DNA from 4 places in the Heyndrickxia sp. FSL K6-6286 genome. Region 3 is predicted to be linked to each of the others. Evidence: riboswitches for the same ligand, from Rfam matches in the RefSeq annotation. Region 3 holds a riboswitch; each other region holds the start of a gene.
What was found. Region 3 has a riboswitch for S-adenosylmethionine ahead of MHI39_RS06220 (O-acetylhomoserine aminocarboxypropyltransferase/cysteine synthase family protein). Riboswitches for the same ligand answer to the same signal wherever they lie in the genome.
Positions count from the first base shown of each region.

Region 1: another riboswitch for S-adenosylmethionine. It lies ahead of metK (methionine adenosyltransferase); the one in region 3 lies ahead of MHI39_RS06220 (O-acetylhomoserine aminocarboxypropyltransferase/cysteine synthase family protein).
Region 2: another riboswitch for S-adenosylmethionine. It lies ahead of MHI39_RS26035 (5-methyltetrahydropteroyltriglutamate--homocysteine S-methyltransferase); the one in region 3 lies ahead of MHI39_RS06220 (O-acetylhomoserine aminocarboxypropyltransferase/cysteine synthase family protein).
Region 4: another riboswitch for S-adenosylmethionine. It lies ahead of MHI39_RS02395 (methionine ABC transporter ATP-binding protein); the one in region 3 lies ahead of MHI39_RS06220 (O-acetylhomoserine aminocarboxypropyltransferase/cysteine synthase family protein).

Region 1 is NZ_CP152029.1:1,515,199-1,521,217, forward strand. Features, by position in the region: gene MHI39_RS07605 (prolyl oligopeptidase family serine peptidase) at 1-369, shown strand, start outside; gene MHI39_RS07610 (DUF2584 domain-containing protein) at 411-653, shown strand; gene pckA (phosphoenolpyruvate carboxykinase (ATP)) at 944-2,533, opposite strand; SAM riboswitch class I at 2,775-2,956, shown strand; gene metK (methionine adenosyltransferase) at 3,238-4,434, shown strand; gene asnB (asparagine synthase (glutamine-hydrolyzing)) at 4,763-6,019, shown strand, end outside.
Region 2 is NZ_CP152029.1:5,211,192-5,217,210, forward strand. Features, by position in the region: gene MHI39_RS26030 (malate:quinone oxidoreductase) at 1-1,125, opposite strand, end outside; SAM riboswitch class I at 1,700-1,799, shown strand; gene MHI39_RS26035 (5-methyltetrahydropteroyltriglutamate--homocysteine S-methyltransferase) at 1,908-3,026, shown strand; gene phnX (phosphonoacetaldehyde hydrolase) at 3,284-4,126, opposite strand; gene phnW (2-aminoethylphosphonate--pyruvate transaminase) at 4,123-5,217, opposite strand; gene MHI39_RS26050 (extracellular solute-binding protein) at 5,238-6,019, opposite strand, start outside.
Region 3 is NZ_CP152029.1:1,249,073-1,255,091, reverse strand. Features, by position in the region: gene MHI39_RS06230 (S41 family peptidase) at 1-261, opposite strand, end outside; gene MHI39_RS06225 (homoserine dehydrogenase) at 571-1,566, opposite strand; gene MHI39_RS06220 (O-acetylhomoserine aminocarboxypropyltransferase/cysteine synthase family protein) at 1,617-2,912, opposite strand; SAM riboswitch class I at 3,103-3,215, opposite strand; gene MHI39_RS06215 (aminotransferase class I/II-fold pyridoxal phosphate-dependent enzyme) at 3,409-4,548, opposite strand; gene cls (cardiolipin synthase) at 4,701-6,019, opposite strand, start outside.
Region 4 is NZ_CP152029.1:434,339-440,357, reverse strand. Features, by position in the region: gene MHI39_RS02405 (MetQ/NlpA family ABC transporter substrate-binding protein) at 1-461, opposite strand, end outside; gene MHI39_RS02400 (methionine ABC transporter permease) at 507-1,169, opposite strand; gene MHI39_RS02395 (methionine ABC transporter ATP-binding protein) at 1,159-2,184, opposite strand; SAM riboswitch class I at 2,269-2,387, opposite strand; gene MHI39_RS02390 (L,D-transpeptidase) at 2,534-2,872, opposite strand; gene MHI39_RS02385 (hypothetical protein) at 3,210-3,683, shown strand; gene MHI39_RS02380 (spore germination protein) at 3,719-3,955, opposite strand; gene MHI39_RS02375 (hypothetical protein) at 4,172-4,405, opposite strand; gene MHI39_RS02370 (hypothetical protein) at 4,454-4,681, opposite strand; gene MHI39_RS02365 (MFS transporter) at 4,775-5,974, opposite strand; gene MHI39_RS02360 (metalloregulator ArsR/SmtB family transcription factor) at 5,975-6,019, opposite strand, start outside.

The DNA of each region.
Region 1 (6,019 bases), 270 kb from region 3:
GCATTATCAGTTGTCACTTGGGGAGGGGTATCTGACATGATTCTAACTTATGAAGAAAGAAAAGATTTGCGAAAAATGCTCAAGAGGGTTATAGGTGGCACGCCGAATAAATACCCAGAACGATATCAGGATCGTACGCCACTATTTTTCATTGAAAAACTAACCCAACCCATCTTGATCATACATGGGGAAAAAGATGAAAATGTATCTATTGAACATGCAAAAAGATTGGAGGAACGATTAACCTCATTTGGAAGGAAAGTGGAAACTTGGTATTTTGCTAATTATACTCATTATTTTCCACCAGCAATGAATCGGCAAATCGTCAATGATTTATGTTCATGGATGAAAAGTAAGCATGAAGCATGATAAAATAAGAGAAAACATGTACGAAAGAGGAGAATATGATTATGGGTATGCCATTAGAACTAAATACAATGATTGTAACAAAAGGTAAGGAACAGAGATTAGAGGAGAATCTATTTATTTTAGAGAAAGATGATTATCGTCTGTATCCAATTGAAATCCCATTAGATATTCGTCGATCAAAAGAAAGCGATACAAGCGGGACAGCAGTGATTAAAAAGATGGAGTGGGAAAACGGAAAAACGAGAATTATTTATCAACTTGTTTCTTTAAATTCGATAAACTAAAAAAAGAACTAGCAGTTAAGTAATTTTTAAAAGTAGAATGTAGAATATAAAAAAGAGGTTGATCATGTCGTATCAACCTCTTTTTATATAGTTGTTTTTGCATCGTTTGTTGCTTTTGTAAAAACCTAACTACCGATCTTACTCCCAATAAAGGATTCTAGCGGATCTTATGGAGAATGTAGTTCTTTTCTCAGTGAAATGAAACATGTAGTGATCCTCCGTCGGTACTTATTAGTTATAACTTTACTTAAATAGCAACAATGTTTGAAAAAAGGGCTTTTAATAGTAAATTATTTAAAAATCGGTCCGCCATTTACCTCAATTTCTTGTGGTACATTGTGGAATTTTTTGAAATTAGCGTTGAATTTTGCAGCAAGCTCTTTTGCTTTATCTGTATATTCCTGTTGATTCGTCCATGTTTTATTTGGGATTAACACTTCATCTGGTACACCAGGAACATGTAATGGGATATGCAGTCCAAAAATTTCATCTTGTGACGTTTCAACATGAGTTAATTCACCTTCAAGTGCAGCTTGCACCATTGCACGAGTATAGCTTAATTTCATTCGGCTACCAACACCATATTCTCCGCCAGTCCAACCTGTGTTGACAAGAAAGACTTGAACCCCATGTTCATCAATCTTTTTACCAAGCATTTCTGCATACACTGTTGCAGGTAATGGAAGGAATGGTGAACCAAAGCAAGTTGAGAATGTAGCTTCAGGTGAAGTAATTCCACGCTCTGTACCTGCTAATTTTGAAGTGTAGCCACTTAGGAAATGATACATAGCTTGTTCTTTCGTAAGCTTGCTAATAGGAGGTAACACTCCAAATGCATCAGCAGTTAAAAATACTATTGTTTGTGGATGGCCAGCAATACTCGGTTCGATAATATTATCAATCGCTTGAATTGGATAAGCAGCTCGTGTATTTTCAGTTAATGTAGCATCCTCATAAAGGGGAAGTCTAGTTTTTGAATCTATAACGACATTTTCTAAGACAGAACCAAAGCGAATGGCATCAAAAATTTGTGGTTCTTTTTCTCTTGTTAATCCAATGCATTTTGCATAGCAGCCGCCTTCAATATTGAAAACTCCATTTGAAGACCATCCATGTTCGTCATCCCCGATTAGACGGCGATTTGGATCAGCGGATAGTGTAGTTTTTCCTGTACCTGATAATCCGAAAAATAACGCAACATCACCCTCTGCTCCAACATTGGCAGAACAGTGCATAGGTAGGATGTCTTTTTGAGGTAGTAGATAGTTCATAATGGAGAAAATTCCTTTTTTCATTTCTCCAGCATACTCAGTTCCACCAATTAAGATTATACGACGTTCAAATGAAACAGCGATAAATGTTTCAGAGTTAGTTCCATCGGTCGTTGGATCCGCTTTCACATTCGGTGCTGACAATATGGTAAACTCTGCTTGATGTGTTTGTAATTCATCTTCAGTTGGACGGATAAATAATTGATGTGCAAATAGATTATGCCATGCATATTCATTTACTACTTGAATCGGTAAGCGACTCTTATTATCTGCACCTGCAAAACCATTAAAAACAAATATTTCATTTTGTTCCTTAAGATAATTACTAACTTTTTTATATAGCTTATCAAATGATTCCTCCGAAATTGGTTGGTTTACAGAACCCCAATCAATAAGATCTTTTGTAGAAGCTTCTTCAACAATATATTTATCTTTAGGGGAGCGGCCAGTATATTTACCAGTTTCAGCACAAACAGCACCAGTTGATGTTAATTTTCCCTCTTTACGTTGTAACACTTTTTCCACTAATTGAGGAACAGATAGTTGGGATAACACATTTTTTCCAGTTAAAATTTCAGCTAATGTATTTGAAAATGCGACAGATTTCATTATACTAACCTTCCTTTATTCAAAAATTTAAAGATTGTTTTTTATTCGTTAATTAGTATAACACAATTGTATTAATAGTCTATACTATTTGTGCACATTTTTTTTAACAACATTATTTCGACATATTTTCTTCATACATTTCGTGATCTATTTAATAGGAAATAAGAGATGAATAAAAATTTTTGTAGGAACATGTTGACACGAACTTGCAAATTGCGTAATATTTTACCTTGAACGGATACTCTTATCCCGAGCTGGTGGAGGGACAGGCCCGATGAAACCCAGCAACCGGCATTCTATGTTAGAATTTTTTAGTTAGATCATAACCGATGTTTATCGATTGTGTAATCTAATTTTAAGATTTTCTAAACTAGAAAGCAATGGTGCTAACCTGACGCAAGGGAATACCTTGAACGATAAGAGTGAAAGGCGCGATAATGGATCTTAACCTTTCCTCTCATAAACATGCGGGGAAAGGTTTTATTTTTTCTATTCTAATCTTTGTAGCTATTAGGTAAATTTCTGCATAAATTTAACAAGAATACGAAAAGCCATCTTTTATACAATATCGTCTTTCTAAACCCATGAAAAGGATTTTGCTCCTTAACATTAAAGGATAAAATCTATGGTTTATTTCATACTATTAGGGAATGAGTACCGTGAAGCGTAAAAATAGATAGAAGTAATTTTTGGGAGGAATAAATATGACAAAAAAGCGTCGTTTATTCACATCTGAATCTGTAACAGAAGGTCATCCAGATAAAATCTGTGATCAAATTTCTGATGGGATTTTAGATGCAATTTTAGCTAAAGATCCAAATGCTCGTGTAGCATGTGAAACATCTGTAACTACAGGGCTTGTACTTGTTGCTGGTGAAATTACAACAAGTACATATGTGGATATTCCGAAAATTGTTCGTGAAACAATTAAAGGAATTGGATATACTCGTGCAAAATATGGCTTTGACGCAGAAACATGTGCAGTGCTAACTTCTATTGATGAACAATCTGCAGATATTGCAATGGGTGTAGATAAAGCATTAGAAGCTCGTGAAGGTCAGATGTCTGAAGAGGAAATTGAGGCTATTGGTGCAGGTGACCAAGGGTTAATGTTTGGATTTGCATGTAATGAAACAAAAGAATTAATGCCATTACCTATTTCCTTAGCTCATAAGCTAGCACGAAGAATTTCTGAAGTTCGTAAAGAGGATATTCTTCCATATTTGCGTCCTGATGCTAAAACCCAGGTAACAGTTGAATATGATGAAAATGACAAACCTGTTCGTATTGATACAATTGTCATATCTACTCAGCATCATCCGGAAATAAGCTTAGAACAAATTCAACGTAATGTGAAAGAATATGTGATTAATCCAGTAGTTCCAAAAGAGTTAATCGATGAAAATACCAAATATTTTATTAATCCGACTGGTCGTTTCGTAATTGGTGGACCACAAGGTGATGCTGGTTTAACAGGTCGTAAAATAATTGTTGATACTTATGGTGGCTATGCACGTCATGGTGGCGGAGCATTCTCTGGTAAAGATCCTACAAAAGTTGACCGTTCAGCAGCTTACGCGGCTAGATATGTTGCTAAGAATATTGTAGCTGCAGGTCTTGCTGATAAGTGTGAAGTTCAACTTGCTTACGCGATTGGGGTAGCTCAACCGGTGTCTATTTCAATTGATACATTTGGAACAGGGAAGGTTGAAGAGGATATCTTAATCGAAGCAGTTAGAAAGCATTTTGACCTACGTCCAGCTGGGATTATTAAAATGCTTGATTTGCGCCGTCCAATTTACAAGCAAACAGCTGCATATGGCCATTTCGGTCGTCATGATCTTGATCTTCCATGGGAGAGAACAGACAAAGCAGAAGCATTACGTGACTTTTCACTTTAAAGAATGAAATGGGGCTACATGGGTAGCCCCATTTTTTATTCTTAAGGAAAATATGCACCGTAGATATTAATCACATGATTGTTGTTTACGTCGAGCCTGATTCCAAACAACCTCACCAAAGGAAAATCAAAAGCGTTACCATAACTTGGCGGGGCTGAGCAAGATGCTTGCACGTTTGTTATTCACTTGTAGTTCTTTCCATAAAAATATATATAATGTCTACTGCAAAAAAAGTAAAATAATGATAGTATAGTGGAGTGTATTTTTAAAAGGCGGTTGGCCTTTAATAAAGTATGTTAATTAGAAATGGAGTAGGTGACATACATAAATGTGTGGATTTGTTGGTTGTATTCATGACCGAGAGATTGGTTTAAGAGATTCGGATAGACAGCTTTTTAAGAATATGAATGATATTATTACACATCGTGGACCAGATGATGAAGGTTTTTTTGAAGATGAGCATATCCAATTTGGTTTCCGCAGATTAAGTATTATTGATATAGAAAGTGGACACCAGCCATTAACCTATGAAAATGAGCGCTATTGGATTATTTTTAATGGTGAAATATATAATTATGTTGAGCTCAGAAATGAACTAATTGAGATGGGACTTACTTTTGAAACTTCTTCAGATACAGAAGTAATTATTGCTCTTTATAGTCATTATAAAGAAAAAGCGGTGGAGAAACTTAGGGGAATGTTTGCTTTTACGATTTGGGATAAACAAGAGCAAGTTTTAATTGGTGCTCGCGATCCATTCGGCATTAAACCATTTTTCTATCGTGAAGAAGAAAAACGGACATTCTTTGCATCAGAGAAGAAAAGTATTCTACTTGCAATGGACCATGAAGAGCTTAATTATGATGCAGCACAACATTATATGACCTATCAATTTGTTCCTGAACCAGAAACAATGACAAAAGGAATAAAAAAATTAGAACCAGGACATTATTTTACGAAAAAGCCTGGAGAGAAGATGAAGATTGAACGTTATTGGAAAGCCTCTTTCCAACCAGTTCAAAAATCAGAGGATGAATTTGTTAAAGAAATTAGGGATGTATTATTTGATTCAGTAAACGTCCATATGCGAAGTGATGTTCCGGTAGGATCCTTCTTATCTGGAGGTATTGATTCTTCAATTATCGCATCTATTGCCAAGCAATATCATCCGAACATTAAAACATTTTCAGTTGGTTTTGAACATAATGGGTTTAGTGAAATTGATGTGGCTAAGGAAACAGCAGAAAAATTAGGTGTTGAGAATATTAGTTATATCATCTCACCTGAAGAATATATGAAAGAACTTCCTAAAATCATCTGGCATTTAGATGATCCACTTGCTGATCCTGCATGTGTTCCATTGTATTTCGTCGCACGTGAAGCGAGAAAACATGTAACTGTTGTATTATCTGGTGAAGGTGCAGACGAGCTATTTGGTGGATATAATATTTATCGTGAACCGCAATCATTAGAAGTGTTTGACAAAATTCCTGCGATTGGAAAATCTTTGTTAAAAGCATTAGCAAAAATTTTACCTGAGGGAGTAAAAGGAAAAAGCTTTATTGAACGCGGTGTGACTCCAATG
Region 2 (6,019 bases), 1.3 Mb from region 3:
CTCTTCCAAACGCTTTTCATTCGATAACAATACTTGCTGGATTAGATACTTTGTTAATGCCATCTCTTTGAAGCCTGCCGCCAACATCGTCAATACATTATTAGGTTTTACAGAAAGGATTAAATCTAAGTTTGAACCCGTTTTCAAAAACTTCGGTGAAAAGCCGGCAAATGGTCCAAATAACAATGATTTCTTATTGTCGATATATCGTGTGTCAAGATGTGGAACAGACATTGGAGGTGCGCCAACCTTCGCTTTACCATATACCTTTGCATGATGCTGTTCAACAATTTCAGGATTATTACAAACCATAAATAAGCCACTGACCGGGAAGCCTCCGATATGCTTAGATTCGGGAATTCCGGTTTTTTGTAATAATGGTAGACTTCCGCCTCCACCGCCGATAAAGACAAATTTAGCTGTATGGTATTCAGTACTACCGCTTTCAATATTGTGTACTTTCACTTCCCATAAGCCTTCGTTTGTACGTTTAATATCTTTTACCGTGTGCTTATAGTTAATCTCAACGTCTAGACTCTTTAAATGGTCAAATAACATGCGTGTTAAAGCACCAAAGTTAACATCTGTTCCAGAGTCAATTTTGGTTGCTGCTATTGGTTCATTATCGGTACGACCTTCCATAATAAGTGGAATCCATTCCTTTAGTTTATCCGGATCATCAGAGAATTCCATTCCTTGAAACAACGGATTATTTGAAAGCGCTTCAAAACGCTTTTTCAAAAACGTTACATTTTTTTCCCCTTGGACTAGACTCATATGAGGAATTGGCATGATAAAGTCTTGTGGATTATGAATCAGTTCACGGTTTACAAGATAAGACCAAAACTGTCTTGAAAGCTGAAACTGCTCATTGATTTTAATCGCTTTCGTAATATCGATAGATCCATCAGCTTTTTCAGTTGTATAATTAAGCTCACACAGTGCAGAATGCCCTGTACCCGCATTATTCCATTCGTTAGAGCTTTCTTCCCCTGGATTTGCTAGTTTCTCAAATACTTTAATTTCCCATTGCGGTGCTAATTCTTTCAGTAATGATCCCAAAGTCGCGCTCATGACTCCGGCACCAATTAAGATAACGTCTGTTTTAGTTTGTCTGTTACTCATTTTTATCGTCCCTTATACCGTTAGATTTGCAAAAAAGGATGTAGACGCTCCTTCTTCGGCGTAACAAGCAAGCCAAGGCGCGACCTGATCACACACACCTTTTCTGTATCAATTCATTCCTAATTATAGTATATCACTATTATTTATAGATTTAAATATCACTATTGTATGAGAGTGATAAGATATCTAAAATTACGTAAAAAATGGAGAAACAATCCACATCATTTAACCTGTTTTTGGCTCCATTTATCGGAATGGTTCTAGTCATAATCGATCGTCGACTCCAAAAAATTATATTAATATAAATAAACAAAACCACTCATCACAACTAAAATGTTCTTTACTATATGACCTCTCTTTGATTATGAATATGATAATTTTGCAGGAGTCCACTAATAGTTCTTTCCTTTTCTTCTTGAATAAACTGATTATTTGTATACCGAGATAACGTTTCCCTCAATAAAAGCCCCTTCCCATATGATGAATATGAGTTCCATCATACTTATTCGCACCGGAAAATTGACATTCTCTGAATATACAGGTAAATTGATAATTAATAATTAAATTTGTCACTTTCTTATTTAGAGAGATGGAGGGACTGGCCCTGAGATATCTCAGCAACAGACATTTTTGTACTGTGCTAATTCCAGTAGCGTTTTGCTTGAAGATAAGAAGAGTAATTATCCATGATTTTAATCTCTTCTTTTTTAAGAAGGGTTTTTTTGTACCCTGAAAAAGCTAAGAAAAAAACTAATTTAACTTTAGAGGGGTTGTCCAATTTGATTAATACAATTAAGAAAGCACCATTTAGAGCAGACCATGTTGGGAGCTTCTTGCGTCCACAAGCACTTAAAGATGCCAGGGCTCAATATAAGAATGGCCAAATAACGAAGGAAGCATTACGTGCATTAGAAGACATTGAGATTGCTAGAATTGTTGAAAAGCAAAAAGAAGTAGGACTAACGGCAGTGACAGATGGTGAATTCAGAAGAAGATGGTGGCACTTAGATTTTATCAGAGCTATTGAGGGGATTCGTGTTTATGAAATAGACATCACTGGTGCATTTAATGGAGCGATGAATAAGGCAGAAGCATATACAGTTGATTCGAAATTAAGTTTCCCTAAGGATCATCCTTTTTTAGAAGACTTCACGTATTTGAAAAGCATTGCCGGTGATCATATTGCGAAAATTACAATTCCAGGCCCTAATATGATTTTCTACTCGGGTGTAGTTGGAAGTGAACCATATTTAAATAATCCTTCATATCCTTCATTTGATGAGGTAGCTAACGATATTATTAAAGTGTATCAAGATGCCATTCAAACATTTTATGATGCAGGTTGCCGCTATTTACAATTAGATGATACAAGCTGGGGAGCATTGTTCAGTGATGCTTTCCGAGATAAAATAAAATCACAAGGATTCGATCCGGATGAGCTTGTGAAAAAATTTGCTGATATTACTGTAGAAGCTGTAGCCAACAAACCCGAGGATATGGCAATTACCCTGCATATTTGTCGTGGAAATTTCAAATCTTCCTGGCTGTATCAAGGTGGATATGAACCCATTGCAAAAGAGTTATTTTCACGTGTTAATGTAGATGCCTTCTTCTTAGAATATGATAATGAACGATCTGGAGATTTTACACCATTACGATTCATTAAAGATCAACATGTGGTATTGGGACTCATCACATCTAAAACTCCTGAACTCGAAGATAAAGATGAAATTATAGGACGGATTAAAGAAGCAACAAAATATGTGAATATTAATCAACTTTGTTTGAGTCCGCAATGTGGATTTGCTTCTACTGAAGAAGGAAATATCCTAACAGAAGAAGAACAATGGAGTAAATTACGCCATGTAGTACGTATCGCAAAAGAGGTCTGGGGACAATAGTTTCACTTACATAAGATAAACCGGGCAAAAAATGCCCGGTCCTTTTATTACTCATCAGAGCTTCTCCATCAAGGCTAGCTAGGAAAGAAATTAATTTTACAAAAGAGGTTATTAAAAAAAACCGGCTAAATATGATTGAATCGAATTAGGTAGTAGTTGGAAGAATAATCCTTTATATTTAATATCAAAGAAGCAAGCAACACATTAAAGCATTATAAATAATAAAATAAATATCTTATTCTTTTTTGATATTGATTTCAATAAATCCCCTCCACTAAGTACGTTAAACCTGCACTAGGCTTCTTACCTTCCGAGATAAGACTGTTAATTTTTTCAATTAATTCAGGTAGTTCTCCCATTGTTTTTATTGTAAAATCTGCCCCGCTTTGTAAAAAAGTTTGTTCTGTTCTAGAGATGGCCTTCTCTTGATCTACCTCGGATAAGGCATCATATTCAGATAAACTTAGCCCCATTTCGGAACTACCTATTATGACGCCGACTGACCAAACGCCAGCATTAACCGCCTCTTTTATGTCTGAGGTCGTATCTCCAACTTTTACTACCTTCCAGGATGCTGATAATTTCAATGCTTCAATGTTTCGATAAATCATATAAGGATAAGGTCTTCCCAGAGAATTGGTACCATCAGGAGTGATATAAAAATCTGGACTATACCCTTTTTTGTGTGCATTAGGTACAACAACATCCATCATGGATTGTGTGTAACCTGTTGTTGAACCGATTTTCAATCCTTGGCTTCTTAAAGTTTGAACGGCCTCAATCACCTCAGGAATGAGATCTGTATACTCAGCTAAGGATGACATGAGTGCAGGCTCGAATTCAGCATATAATTTCTCTACATCTTGTTCATTAAACTCTCTGCCAAATCTCTCCTTCCATAAATGAGAGATTCTAGGCATCGACAGCATGGCACGAATGTGGTCAATCTTAAGCAATCCCATCGGTGCTCTTGCTTCCTCCATTGTCACATCAACACCTGCATGTTTAAAAATATCAATAAATACATTTACTGGTGCAAAGCAGCCGAAATCCACCGTTGTTCCTGCCCAATCCAAAATTACTCCTTCAATTTTATTCACTTTACCATCACTCCCATATATTCTTCAATAATTTCACACAATGCTAGGATATCTTCTTCATAAATTTCACCAATATTCCCAATGCGGAAGGTATCTATATCGGTTAGTTTTCCTGGATAGAGGACAAAGCCTCTCTCCTTTGTATAGGAATAGAATTCTTCAAAGTTGAATTTCTCATTTGGGAAAAGAAAGGTTGTAATAATCGGCGATTGTTTATCATCTGTAATATAGGCATGAATTCCTATCTTGGCAAGTCTCTCTCTTAACATACGATTATTAGTTTGATACCGGGCAAATCTTGCTGGAATGCCGCCTTCTTCTATTAATTCATCAATTGCTTTAGAAAAGGCAGCCACTACATGTGTTGGTGAGGTGTAGCGCCATTTTCCATCCTTCTCCATTTCTACCCATTGATCATATAAATCTAATGATAGACTTTGAGAGTTCCCCTTACATGCTAGTAGTTTCTCACGTTTAGCAATAACAAAGCCAAAGCCAGGTACACCTTGAATACATTTATTTGCGCTGCTGATTAAATAGTCAATTCCTAGAACAGGTACATTGATTTCTAGACCGCCAAAGCTGCTCATTGCATCAATAATTAAGGTTTTTCCAAACTCCTTCGACAGTTTTGAAACCATTTCAATTGGATTTAAGATTCCTGTCGTTGTCTCACAATGAACCATGATTATATGTGTAATTTCTTGATCTTCCTCTAAAATAGCCTTTATTTCCATTTCAATTGGGTACTCATTGTATTGTACACGATACTCCTTAAAGTTAAGGCCGATGTACATTGCCATTTTTATCATTCGTTCACCATATGCACCGTTCGTGATGATTAAAGCTTTATCTTCATTTGCAATGGCTGTATGCATGACGGATTCAACTGCGAACGTACCGCTCCCTTGCATAAGCACAACCGTATATTCATCCTCAGCAGCAACTGCCAATTCAAGAAGCTGCGCCCTAATTTTTTGCGTAATGGATTTATAATCATTGTCCCACGTGCAACGGTCAAATAGCATTTCCTCTTTAACCGTGCTTGTAGTGGTTAAAGGACCTGGTGTTATTAGTTTATAATTGTACATGTCCATCTCTCCCTATTTTTTTACTTCGCTGAATTGAAAAACTCTTGATGCTGCTTTAATAGTTCAACAGTTAATGGTTTTTCAAATTTCTTTGTGTGGGCAGGTTTATGTATATCACTAATTGTTTCTCCTTCGTAAAGGGCAACTGGATAATTGTTGATTAACTCTTTTCTGCCTTCCTTAACAATGACCTCTGCCATTTTCATCGCTAAATCTGTTGTTTTATCATCCTTTTTCACCACAGCAATAGATTCAGTCAGTGAGAAATTTCCTTCAGATGGATCAATATAATCAATTGGTGCCCCTTGTTCTTTTGCAATTACTGCTTGGTGACGAAGTCCAAAACCCGCAGCCACTTCCCCAGCCTGAACTTTCTTAATAGGACCTGATCCAGAACTTTCAAGATGTGGACCAACATTTGTTACTAGATCGTGAAGAATAGCTTTTCCTTTCTTCTCTCCATATTGATTGATAATAGCTTGGACTAATAACCAGGCTGTAGAAGAGTCCATAATATTTGGGATCGATACTAATCCTTTAAACTCCGGCTTTGTTAAGTCCTTTATAGAAGTCGGCATTGGTAGACCCTTTTCTTTGATGACCTCGGTATTGACAAATATAGAACCGGTATTAGCTAGAATCGGTGTATAGTAGGATGGATATGTTTCTAATGCATTCGCTGTGAATGTTAAATCTGTAAACATTTTGTGCTTTTCTTGAGCACTTTGGATAAAATAAGAACTCATTGTGACTAAATTAGCATCTATTTTATCTCCCTCAGCGGTTAGCTTTCCTCCTAATT
Region 3 (6,019 bases):
TTGTATTGCCCCTTCAACTAGTTGTTGATCATCCACTTCCTCAACATAAGAACCTTTGATGAGATTATACGCTTGGGCGATTTTCGCTAAATCTGGAAGGGATTGCCCCTTGCTATTTGTAGATTCCAGAAAATGCTCGTCCTTTGATTGTTCATTTATTTGAACATCCTCTGCTTCAAACCATTTCATTCCGACATATGTTCCACTTGCACCTGTTATTAATGCACCTGAGACCATCACTGCCATCCATTTCCGTTTCATAAGCGTCCCCCTCTCTTAAAAAGCATGCTGACGGATCCTTCCGCTAAGGGAGTAAGATTGGTTCCGCATAGTTTGTAAGCCTATTCTTCAATATATGTGAGAAAAGGACGAGTTATGAAACTTTCATAACCAGGATATTCAACAAATCCAGTCGTGCACCTTAATAAGCCCTCGACAAGTACTCATATTCTTAAAATCAACAACTACATTATTGGTTTCTTGATCTCAGAGGTGGGCTAGGCGATAGATAAAAAGTATTTCTAAATAGTTGTCATTTCCTAAATAAAAAAACTGGCGAAGTCGCCAGTTTTACATTTGCAATGCAGGGATTTTCTCCTGTAACTGTTGGTGTTGGACTATTTCAGCAAAGTCCTCAATCATCGCACTCGCTGTAGGCATTTTCCCAGCTCCAGGTCCTTGTAATGTAATATTTCCAACCAAGCTTGCTTCTAGTGCAATGGCATTTTCGACACCTTCAATCGAGTACAGTGGGTGATTACTGTCCACAATAATCGGCTTCACAGAAGCTTTTATCAGCTTGCCTTCTTTATAAATCTCCGCAATATGTTTATATCTTTGACCTTGATGCTCTTTTTCTTCTATTTGTTGCTGGGAAATCGAAGTGATTCCTTCAATTTTCACTTCAGACCAGCATGGCTGTTCACCAAATACAAGTTGACTTAATATCATTAATTTACAAAAGGCATCTTTTCCACTAATATCATTCGTCGGGTCAGCCTCCGCATAGCCTTTTTGCTGTGCTAAATGAAGAGCTGCCTCGAATGACAACTTGTTCTCTCTCATTTTTGTCAAAATAAAATTTGAGGTGCCATTTAGTATCCCTTGAACCTTTGTAATTCGATTAACTTGCAGCAATCGTTGGATGGTTCTTATAATTGGAACCCCACCAGCCGTTGTTGCTTCAAATGCAAGTTTTACATTCCGTTGCTTTGCTTTATGAATTAATTCCTGCCCATATTTTGCAAACATGACCTTATTAGCTGTAATCACATGGATGCCCTTATCAATTGCCTGCTTCAAATACGTGTAACCTGGTTCCTCTCCTACAATCGCTTCAAAAACTACATCCAAATCACGTATATTAAGAATCTCTTCGAAATCTGTTGTGACAAGTATATTCGACTCAATGTGTCTCTTTTTATTTTTATCCCGAATCAATACCGCAACAATTTCCACCCTTACTCCCAGCAGTTCATTAAGCTGCTGTTGATGGGAGTGAATTGCAGTATAGACACCTTCACCAACCGTTCCAAAACCTAAAAGCGCTGCCTTTATGACTGACATTAAGAAATCCCCCTTATTCGCCTGACCGACTGTGCAAAAATTTACTATTTCTATACTGTGACACTTGTTGCTTTTACAATCGCTTGATCTAAATCTGCTGTTAAATCCTCTACTGCTTCCAAGCCGACCGAAAGGCGAATCAGTTCCTCTGTTACACCTGTTAGTTTAAGATCCTCTGCATTAAGCTGTTGATGGGTAGTAGATGCAGGATGGATAATTAAAGATTTTGCATCCCCCACATTTGCAACATGAGACCATAATTTTATCTCATCGATGACTTTTCTTCCTACTTCCCGACCACCTTTAATCCCAAAGTTGACAATGGAACCAAATCCACCTTTGAAATATTTAGTTGCAAGCTCATATGATGGATGTTCCTCTAGTCCTGTATAATTAACCCAAGCAACGGCAGGATGATCTTGTAAAAATTGGGCAATCTTCAATGCATTTTCATTATGCTTTTGTACACGTAGATGCAATGTTTCAAGACCTTGTAATAATAAGAATGCACTATCAGGACTTAAGCTAGCACCGAAATCACGCAATAACTGCACACGAAGTTTTGTGGCAAATGCTGCTTGAGGCACATCAATGCCATATCGAAGGCCATGATAACTTTCATCCGGCTCTTTAAAATAAGGGAATTTATCACTATTCCAATCAAATTTACCTCCATCAATCACGACACCGCCGATTGTCGTACCATGTCCGCCAATCCATTTAGTAGCGGAATGAACAACAATATCAGCACCCCATTTTATTGGATTAGATAGATATGGTGTTCCGAAGGTATTATCTATGATCAACGGAATTCCATTTTCATGGGCAACATTTGCTACTGCCTCAACATCTAAAACATGTAGGCTTGGATTGCCAATAATTTCTGCAAAAAGAGCTTTCGTTTTTGGTGTGATTGCTTCCCGAAAATTTTCCGGATCAGTTGCATCAACAAATTTCACTTGAATCCCATATCTAGGAAGCGTCGTTGCAAAGAGATTAAAAGTCCCGCCATAAAGATTTCCAGCAGCGATAATTTCATCTCCTGCACTAGCAATATTTAAAATAGAAAAAGCAATGGCGGCCATCCCTGATGAAAGTGCAACAGCTGCTGTTCCCCCTTCCAAAAGGGCAATACGCTGCTCAAATACATCAACCGTTGGATTGCCAATTCTTGTATAAATATAGCCAGGTTGTTCAAGGGCAAATAACCCTTGGGCATGATCTGTATCTTTAAAAACATAGGATGTCGTCTTATAAACAGGAACAGCCCGTGAACCTGTCGTTGGATCAGGCTCCTGTCCCCCATGAAGTAATAACGTTTCTGGTTGATAGTTTTCATTTGTCATTTTGAATTCCTCCTAGATCTTTTTATTATTCAGGTGAGGCTAAATAACATTCAATGGCTAATAACATTAAGCCGCTTAAACTAGGTAAGGTTCATTGAGTAATTCCTCTGTTGTGGGATTTGAGAAGTATGGAATGAGGGGAAACAAAAAACCCTCTTCATAAGAAGAGGGCTTATTATATCAGTTCCTCCCCTTATCTTTCAGATCTAATTGATCTGTAGGAATTAGCACCTTTTCAAGCACGAATGCTTGAAGGTTGCCGGGCTTCAAAGGGCCTAGTCCCTCCGCCGCTCACGATAAGAGTGATTATTAAATTTAGAAAATTTTAAATTGCTCTTGTTTTGCATTATAAAAGATGGATGAATAGTTCGTCAACCTTTTTTCTATTAAAAAAACTTTTTAGTGGATATTTCTTTCATCCCTTTAAAACAGCCGCTAAGTGAAAAGGCATGACTTTTTATCAAAGTAGCAAACGATACTAAACTTGATACCAATCTTATAATGCGGCTTCTATCGCACGCTTAAATTGCTTAATAATATCTGCTGAATCTTCTATTCCTACCGAAATGCGAATAACCCACTGATTGATTCCTATGCTTTCTTGCTCCTCTAAAGTAAGACTACGATGAGATGTTCCAAACGGATAGGATACAGTTGTTTCCACTCCTGCTAATGTAGGAACAAGTTTTACCCAGCCTAAAGAGGAAAAAAACTGATGAATATCTACAGCTTCTCCTAATTCAATTGTAACTATCGCACCATTTCCCTTAGTTGATAGATTTTCTGGATAGTAAACTTTTTTTACATTGGAATGATTCGTTAGGCTTTCTGCTAACAGTTGAGCATTAGTTGCTTGGCGCTCCATTCTTAATGCAAGTGTTTTTAACCCTCTACTAGTAAGCCATGCTTCAAAGGGACTTAAATTTGTACCCAAATTAACTACCTTTTGTCTTGCTTTTGCCATCAATGCTTCTGCTCCAACAACTACGCCAGCGGTTACATCACTGTGCCCACCTATATATTTCGTTGCGCTATGAGCCACAATATCCACTCCGTCCTTAAAAGGCTGCAATAAATATGGAGTTGCGAATGTATTATCTACCATTGTGCAAAGCTGAAATTCCTTTGCGATTCGAACCAATTCAGTCACGTTTTCTATCCGTAAAAATGGGTTGGTTACTGTTTCGGAATAAAGAAGCTTTGTATTTGATCGAATCGCCTTTCGAATCATTGAAGCATCTTTAAAAGGGATAAATGTGGTTTCAATTCCAAGTTCCTTTAATTCGTGTTTTAATAAATGATGGGTTCCGCCATATATATCATCTGCCGCAACAATATGATCGCCAGCAGAGGCGACAGCTAATATCCCTGCTAAAATAGCGGAGAGTCCTGAGGATGTAGCAACACCATCAGGTGCACCTTCTAATCTTGCAACAGCTTGTCCTAATTCATCTGTATTTGGGTTACCAGTCCGGGAGTAGAGATATGGAATATTCCCTTGATAAAACTCTTCTAATGCCTCCAATGATTGAAACGTAAATGCAGAGGTCTGATATATTGGTGTTGTTTTACTATGTATATTCGAGGTATTTATTAAAGAATTATGTACAATTGCTGTTTCAAATGATTTCTCCATTCAATTAGCACCCCATATCCATTTAGTTAAGTAATTGACACTAAAGTTAAAATATTTTAAATTGTACGCCTTCTGTAGACTTTTGTCAAAATCAGTTTACAAACAACAAAAAGAGGGCTACCCATTTCTCGGGCAACCCTCTTTTCGTAACGTTATAAAATCGGAGATAATAATCTAGAAATGGACTCCTTAAAACGAATCCATTTCGGACGTAATAGATATTCTTCTAATGTTAATTCCTTTGATTTTCCCATATCATCCATGTATATTTTTTCGAGTTTCTTTGAAATATGATGACTATATAAAAATGCATTAACCTCAAAATTTAATCGGAAACTTCGATTATCAATATTTGCTGTTCCGACAGTCGCAATTTTCCCATCGACCACTAACATTTTCGCATGAATGAATCCATTATCATAAATATAAACCTTTGCACCAGTTTTCAATAGCTCACCTACATAGGAATAGGTTGCCCAATACACAAACATATGATCCGGCTTATTAGGGATCATTAACCTTACATCGACACCAGATAGAATAGCAATTTTTATAGCATTTAATAAACTATCGTCGGGGATAAAGTAAGGTGTTTGCATGAAAATATACTTTTTGGCAGAATTGATCATTTTAATATAACCATTTTTAATTTGTTCCCATTCTGAATCAGGACCACTAGATACAATTTGAACATCGGTGTAACCTATAGATGAAATGTCAGGGAAATATCTTCCCTCATACCTGATTTCTTTTGATGAAGCCTGATTCCAATCAAGAATAAAGCGTGTTTGCATAGCATACACAGCTTTTCCAGTAATTTTCAAATGAGTATCACGCCAATATCCGAATCGCTTATTTAAACCTAGATATTCGTCACCAATATTGAAACCACCGATATAACCAATATTTCCATCAATAATGGCTAACTTTCTATGATTGCGAAAATTTACTCGTAAATTAAGCATCGGGATTTTAGCTGGGAAGAATGAAGCGACTTGTCCCCCTGCATCGACTAGTGACTTAAAAAATTTACGTGGTAGTCTTCTTGAGCCCATATCGTCATAAACGAAACGAACAGTTACTCCCTCTTTCGCCTTAATCGTCAGCAGTTCTACGAGCTTCTGACCTAATAAATCATCACGGACGATGTAATAGAGTAAATGAATATGATCCTTTGCCTTTCTTATATCCTCAAAAAGTGATTGAAATTTGTCATCCCCATCAATAAAAATTTCAACATCATTATCATGGGACATAACCGCATCATCATTGACAAGAAGCATATAAACAAGTTCTTTATATTGAACAGTACGTTCATCATGGAAAGGAAAATTATTATTTCTGAGCATATCTATTTGGCGCTGAGATATTTCTTTTATCCCAATTTTCTCTTGATCTTTCCAATAAAAAATTCTTCTTCTGCTTAAATTTTGTCCAAAAATTAAATATATAATAAATCCAGCAACAGGTA
Region 4 (6,019 bases), 810 kb from region 3:
TTAATTAGACCTGCTGATTGTAATAATAATAGAGCACGTGCTTGATTTGACGGGTCGTTAGGAATCGCAATTTCTCCTCCAGTCGGGATGTCATCAGGATTCTTATATTTATCAGAAAACATTCCCATAGGTGCGATTTGTGTAGTTCCAATTGGTGTAATATCTAGGTTATGTTCTTCTTTAAATTGGTTTAGAAAAGCTATATGCTGAAAGGCATTCAGATCGATATCTCCATCGGCTAGTGCTTGATTTGGAATCGTATAATCAGAGAATTCCTTCAATTTAACTGTTATACCCTCTTTTTTTGCCTTTTCCTTAATAATATCCCACATTTGTCCGTCCGATCCTGTCACTCCAATCGTCACGACTTTACTATCTTTTCCACTAGTTTCTTTGCCACATGCAGCAAGAAGGGAAAGAGTGATTACTGCAATAATGCTTAGTAAAAATGATTTTTTCATTTATATTTCCTCTTTTCTTATGATGTTTTTATCATTGCTTTATTTTTATCTACGAAGGAAAATTCTCGCTAAGTAGTTGCCAACAAATTGAGCAATTTGTACAAGAATAATTAATAACACAACTGTCACAATCATCACTTGCGTATCAAAGCGTTGATAACCATAGGTCATCGCCAAATCTCCAAGGCCACCGCCGCCTACTGTACCTGCCATGGCTGAAAAATCAATTAATCCAACGGTGATAAAGGTAATTCCTAAAATTAGTGGACCCAAGGCTTCACGAATTAATACCCCGAAGATAATTTGTAGCTTACCTGCCCCCATGGCCTTCGCTGCTTCTATAATTCCCGGATCGATGGATACAAGATTGTTTTCGACCACACGTGCAATTCCGAAGGATGCTGCTATTGTCATCGGAAAGATAGCTGCAGCTGTTCCAATGGTTGACCCCATCACCATCCTAGTAATTGGGCTAATGGCAACGAGAAAAATAATAAATGGAATCGGTCGAATAATATTTATTAAAATATTTAAGATAGTAGATACCGTTTTATTTTCTAAAATATTGCCTTTTCGAGTGACGAAAAGGAGTAAACCAATAATCGTTCCAATGATTGTTGAAAAGATTAATGTAAAAATAACCATAGTCACTGTTTGACCCGATGCCTGCACTACTCTGGGCCAAAATGTACTCCAATCAACTTGCATGAGTTGTAACCTCCTTTATTTGTACAAATCTTTCTAAATGCTTCACTGCCTTATCAACTTCATGATCTGTCCCTTGTAATTCAACGATAAGCTGGCCAAAAAGCACTTCCTGTAACTCGCTAATATTGCCGTAAATGATATTAACATCTACTTGATAGGACTTCGCAATATCAGAAAGCAACGGTTTACTTGTCTCTTCCCCAGTAAAAACTAATCTGTATAAGCGACTTAATGGGTTAGATCGTAATTTTTCAAATAGTTTAGAAGAGATTTTGTCATTTAAAACAGAACTAATAAAATTCTTAGTTGTTTGTGTTTTTGGATTCGTGAAAATATCAAAAACCGATCCTTCCTCTATGACCCTTCCGTTTTCCATCACTGCTACTCTGTCACATATATTGCGAATGACTTGCATTTCATGGGTGATTAATAGAATGGTCACATTGTACTCTTCATTTACCTTTTTTAACAGATTCAAAATATCACTAGTAGTTTCTGGATCTAATGCAGAGGTAGCCTCATCACAGATAAGAATATCTGGGGATGTAGCAAGTGCTCTTGCAATACCTACCCGCTGTTTCTGACCACCAGACAATTGTTCAGGATAATACTTCGCCTTATCTGCTAATCCTACAAATTGTAATAGTTCTGTTACTCTACGATTAATCTCCTGTTTTGGCACTTTCGCAAGTTTTAATGGATAAGCAACATTTCCAAACACCGTTCGGGAGTTAAATAGATTAAAGGTCTGAAAGATCATTCCAATTCTTTGCCTCATCATCCTGAGTTCCTTCTCTGTAAGCGATAAATTTTCCTGATCATTGACAATCACTTTTCCAGTTGTTGGTCGTTCTAATAGATTTACCAGCCTAAGTAGGGTACTTTTCCCGGCTCCACTGAAGCCGATGACCCCAAATATTTCCCCTTTTTCAATCGACAAGGAGACATCCTGCACAGCTGCAACTTCTCTGCCTTTTGACTGGAAAACCTTACTTACACCTTCAAACTTAATCATGTTGTATTCTCCTCTCAAGAACAAAAAAACCCTTCTTCTTATCCGCACACAGATAAGAAGAAGGGTTTATATTAACCGCTCTACTTCTTATCTTTCAAGCTGATAAAACAATCAGCTTGCAGGAATTAGCACGGTATTTGCAAAATAGCAAACCCGTTGCCGAGGCTTCGCAGGGCCAGTCCCTCCACCTCTCTGGATAAGTAATAGTCATTTTATTTAATTTTTGTTCAATTAATTATGTTCAATAATATTCCGAAATATAATATAAGTCAATATCTTTTTTTATTTTTCTTAAATAATTTTTTTGAATGAAGTCTGTGGACTCGACCTAGTGGATACTTTTTAACCACTAATTTCGGCTTATCCTCACCTTAGTGCCTATCGGAACAATTTTCGAAAGGGAAAGAACATCCTTATTGTACATTCGAATACACCCATGTGAAACCAGCTTCCCAATTGAGGCAGGATTATTAGTCCCGTGTATTCCATAGTGCGGCTTCGATAATCCCATCCACATGATACCGAATGGACCTCCTGGATTTGGCTGTTTATTGATGATTGTATATACCCCTTTAGGTGTAGGGGTCAGCATCTTCCCCCCCCCGATTGGATAGGTTTTGACAACTCTTCCGGCATTCAACAATGTCAAACGGCGTTTTGCTGTTGATACATGAATTTCATATGCCACTTTCCCCACCTCCATTCATACATTATGCATACTCATGGATAATGAACCAATAGACATAAAAAAATTTAGTATGTATCAAATAGATGCAATCATTTTCAATGCCTCAAGACTCGTTTCCTTTGAACCAAAAGCTGTTCAGATAGTTTGTTGCTTTGCAAAGCCCTATTGCCGGCTTTTCTCCTAATAAAAGGTTCAGTGTTATTATGAAGTTTGTAGTTCTTATCTCGGTGTCATGAAAGGTTCTCTTATTCTTAACCTATTCTATTAGAGACAAATAACATCATGGAGGAGAATTTTTGGTAAAATATATTTAACAATCATAAGGAGCTTGATAATCATGAGCAAAAGTGATTTAGAAAAATTAACATTCGAATTAAATAAAATAAAAGAACTAAATAGTAAATTATTGGAGAATAATATTCAACCGATATTGAAAGAAAAAGTTCAGGATTTTTTAGATGCCTTTGAAGATTATTTTAGAGAAAGAGGGCTTGTTGTAAACGCAGGTCACTTGACTGTTCGCGCAGCTTTCGATTCCTTAGAGTTTACTGCTTTTTCAAAGGGCGACCCGACTATATTTATATTAAAGGATAGAGAAACGATTGCCTCCATATCTGTTAAATACAAAACACCAACACGGTCCGCATCATATCAGTTTGACACTGAAGAAGAACAGTTAAAATGGGAAATAAAAAAGGAAAACACATTATTTAGTTATCTGGAGAATCCTGAATTCTACTATACCGGTAGCGAATTCGGAAGACCATATTATGATCCTTTGGTTGTACTTGAGAGTATATTTCATGTGTAAAAGCACTCATTATCGTGCTTTTACACATCCATATACTAAATAAAACTGTTTTTGGCAGTTGCACTATCACTAATATCCGGATCAACAACAGAGGATAAGGGGAGATTCATTAAAGAAAAATCCCCATTCTGTTCTCCGAATGCCTGGTTCCGCTTATATGAAGTAAACTGGTCAATGGCTTGAACGGGGCCAGCATTAATTACAGATGAATTATCCACTGAATTAATCTTAAAGCCTAGCATATTTACAACTGTTGGTGTGAAAAAGAACATTGATAACCACTCTCAAAGCTTCTGTCATTTATATTGGCTCTTTCCTTAAACAATTTTGCAGTTTAGTAATGTTTTAGTAAATAACTATCATCTGAAGACCGCTGCGCTTTTCATTTCAAAAGAGCTACAAACTCCATTAAAATTGCTGAATCCTTTATGGGTGTAAAAGCCGGCAGTTAGGCTTTTACAAAGGCAACAAACTATAAGGCAACAGCCTTATATAAGACTATTTTTGACCGATGGTGAATCGAGAATATCTGAATCAGCTACCGCTGAAACTGGTAGTAGCATTTGAACAAAATCACCATTTTGTTCACCAATTCCTTGATTTCTCTTATATGAAACAAAAACATCTAAATATTGATTCGTTCCCATATTTAACACTGCAGAATGATCAAGGGAATTTACTTTTAAGGTTTGAAAGTTAATTGTAACTGGAGCAAATATCATCGAATCTCCCCCTTTTAGGAAGGAATAATCTAGCAAACACCATGTTTTTTATAACGAATGTTTGCTACTAAACATATCCTCAATATCATCGTCAATAGTCATACTAACTGGAGTAATATGAATGATAGAATCAGCTACATTTTGACCAAATGCTTGATTTTTCTTTGCATATACTCTCTTGCCAATCATCACTGTTGAACCGAAAGAAATTGAACTTCCATGATCCGAAGAGTTAATTTTTATATGATCTAAGTTAATGTTTGTTATTTCAAACATGAGTAATTTTCATCTATCCTCCTTCCACATCCCACTATAAAATTTATATTCCCCACAATGAAAAGAAGAACAGCTATTTGCCAATACCATAAATCACTGGATTACATGTTCGCGTTTTGAAGAATACATAACTAGATAACATAAACCCAATCCAGAGACGAAACAAATAATTCCTCCAATCGATAAAAATAAAAAGGGTAGACTAATTTTTGTAGCAACGAAAGTCCCATAAACAATCCCTAAAGGAACAACTGCTTTTGTTAAAAGAAAACGGACGGACATCACCTGACCTAAAATTGTTTCAGGGACAAGCCGCTGATATAGCGTGGTACTAAAAACATTCCAAAATGGCATGACGATTCCGGCAATTGTCTCAATCAATAAGGCGACGATGATTGCTTTTGTTAAACCTAAACCTATATAGGTACAACCACCAATAAATAAGGAGGAACTCATGACTACATATAAATATTTTTTTGGTTGCTTCAACTTCCCTACAATAAACGTCCCAATGATATAACCAAATGGAAATGCAGCAGCAAACAGACTATATTCAAAGGAGGAACCATCTAATACTTCAGATACATAGGGAAGATACATTGCTTGTGTGGCAAAAACTCCAAAACTAGTAACCGATACTAATAACCCTAATAAAAGGAGGATCTTATACTGTTGATAGATCTGGATTCCTGCCTTGAATTGTTGCATCCATGTTTGTTTGCGAGAAACTCGACTTTTTGGTTCATGAATGAAATATAAACTACTTAGAGAAAAGCTATATAAAATTATAATAAGGAGTAGACTTTTCACACTTCCTATATTCCCCATTATGAATCCAGCAATAGGTAAGGAAAGGAATCTCATCAGCTGAACGAGTCCAGATATTCTTGCATTGATTTTCACTAGATGATCACTATTGACTAACTTTGGAATTAAGGCACTTGCTGCTGAATCATAAACAACAATCGAACTGATAAATGAACAAATATATAAAATCCCTACTGAGTTTTGGTTAAGCACCCAAAAAATAAAAACGAATAAGTAAGTACATACTCTTAACCATTCTGATAGTTTCATCATCGTTATTCGTTTCCAGCGATCAATAAATGGACCAGCAAATAACTGTACAATTAACTGGCCGATTATACTTACAAGCCACAGCCCTCCCATCGCCATTTTTGAACCTGTTACATCATAAACAAGCCAAGAAATACAAAATGTTCCAAATGTACTAGCAAATGTTGAGATTATTTGACTAAGAAATAATAGTGTAATAGAATAATCTCTTTTCATTCACTTATTGTCCTCTTCTTGTAAAAATTCTAATAGCTTAGGTTT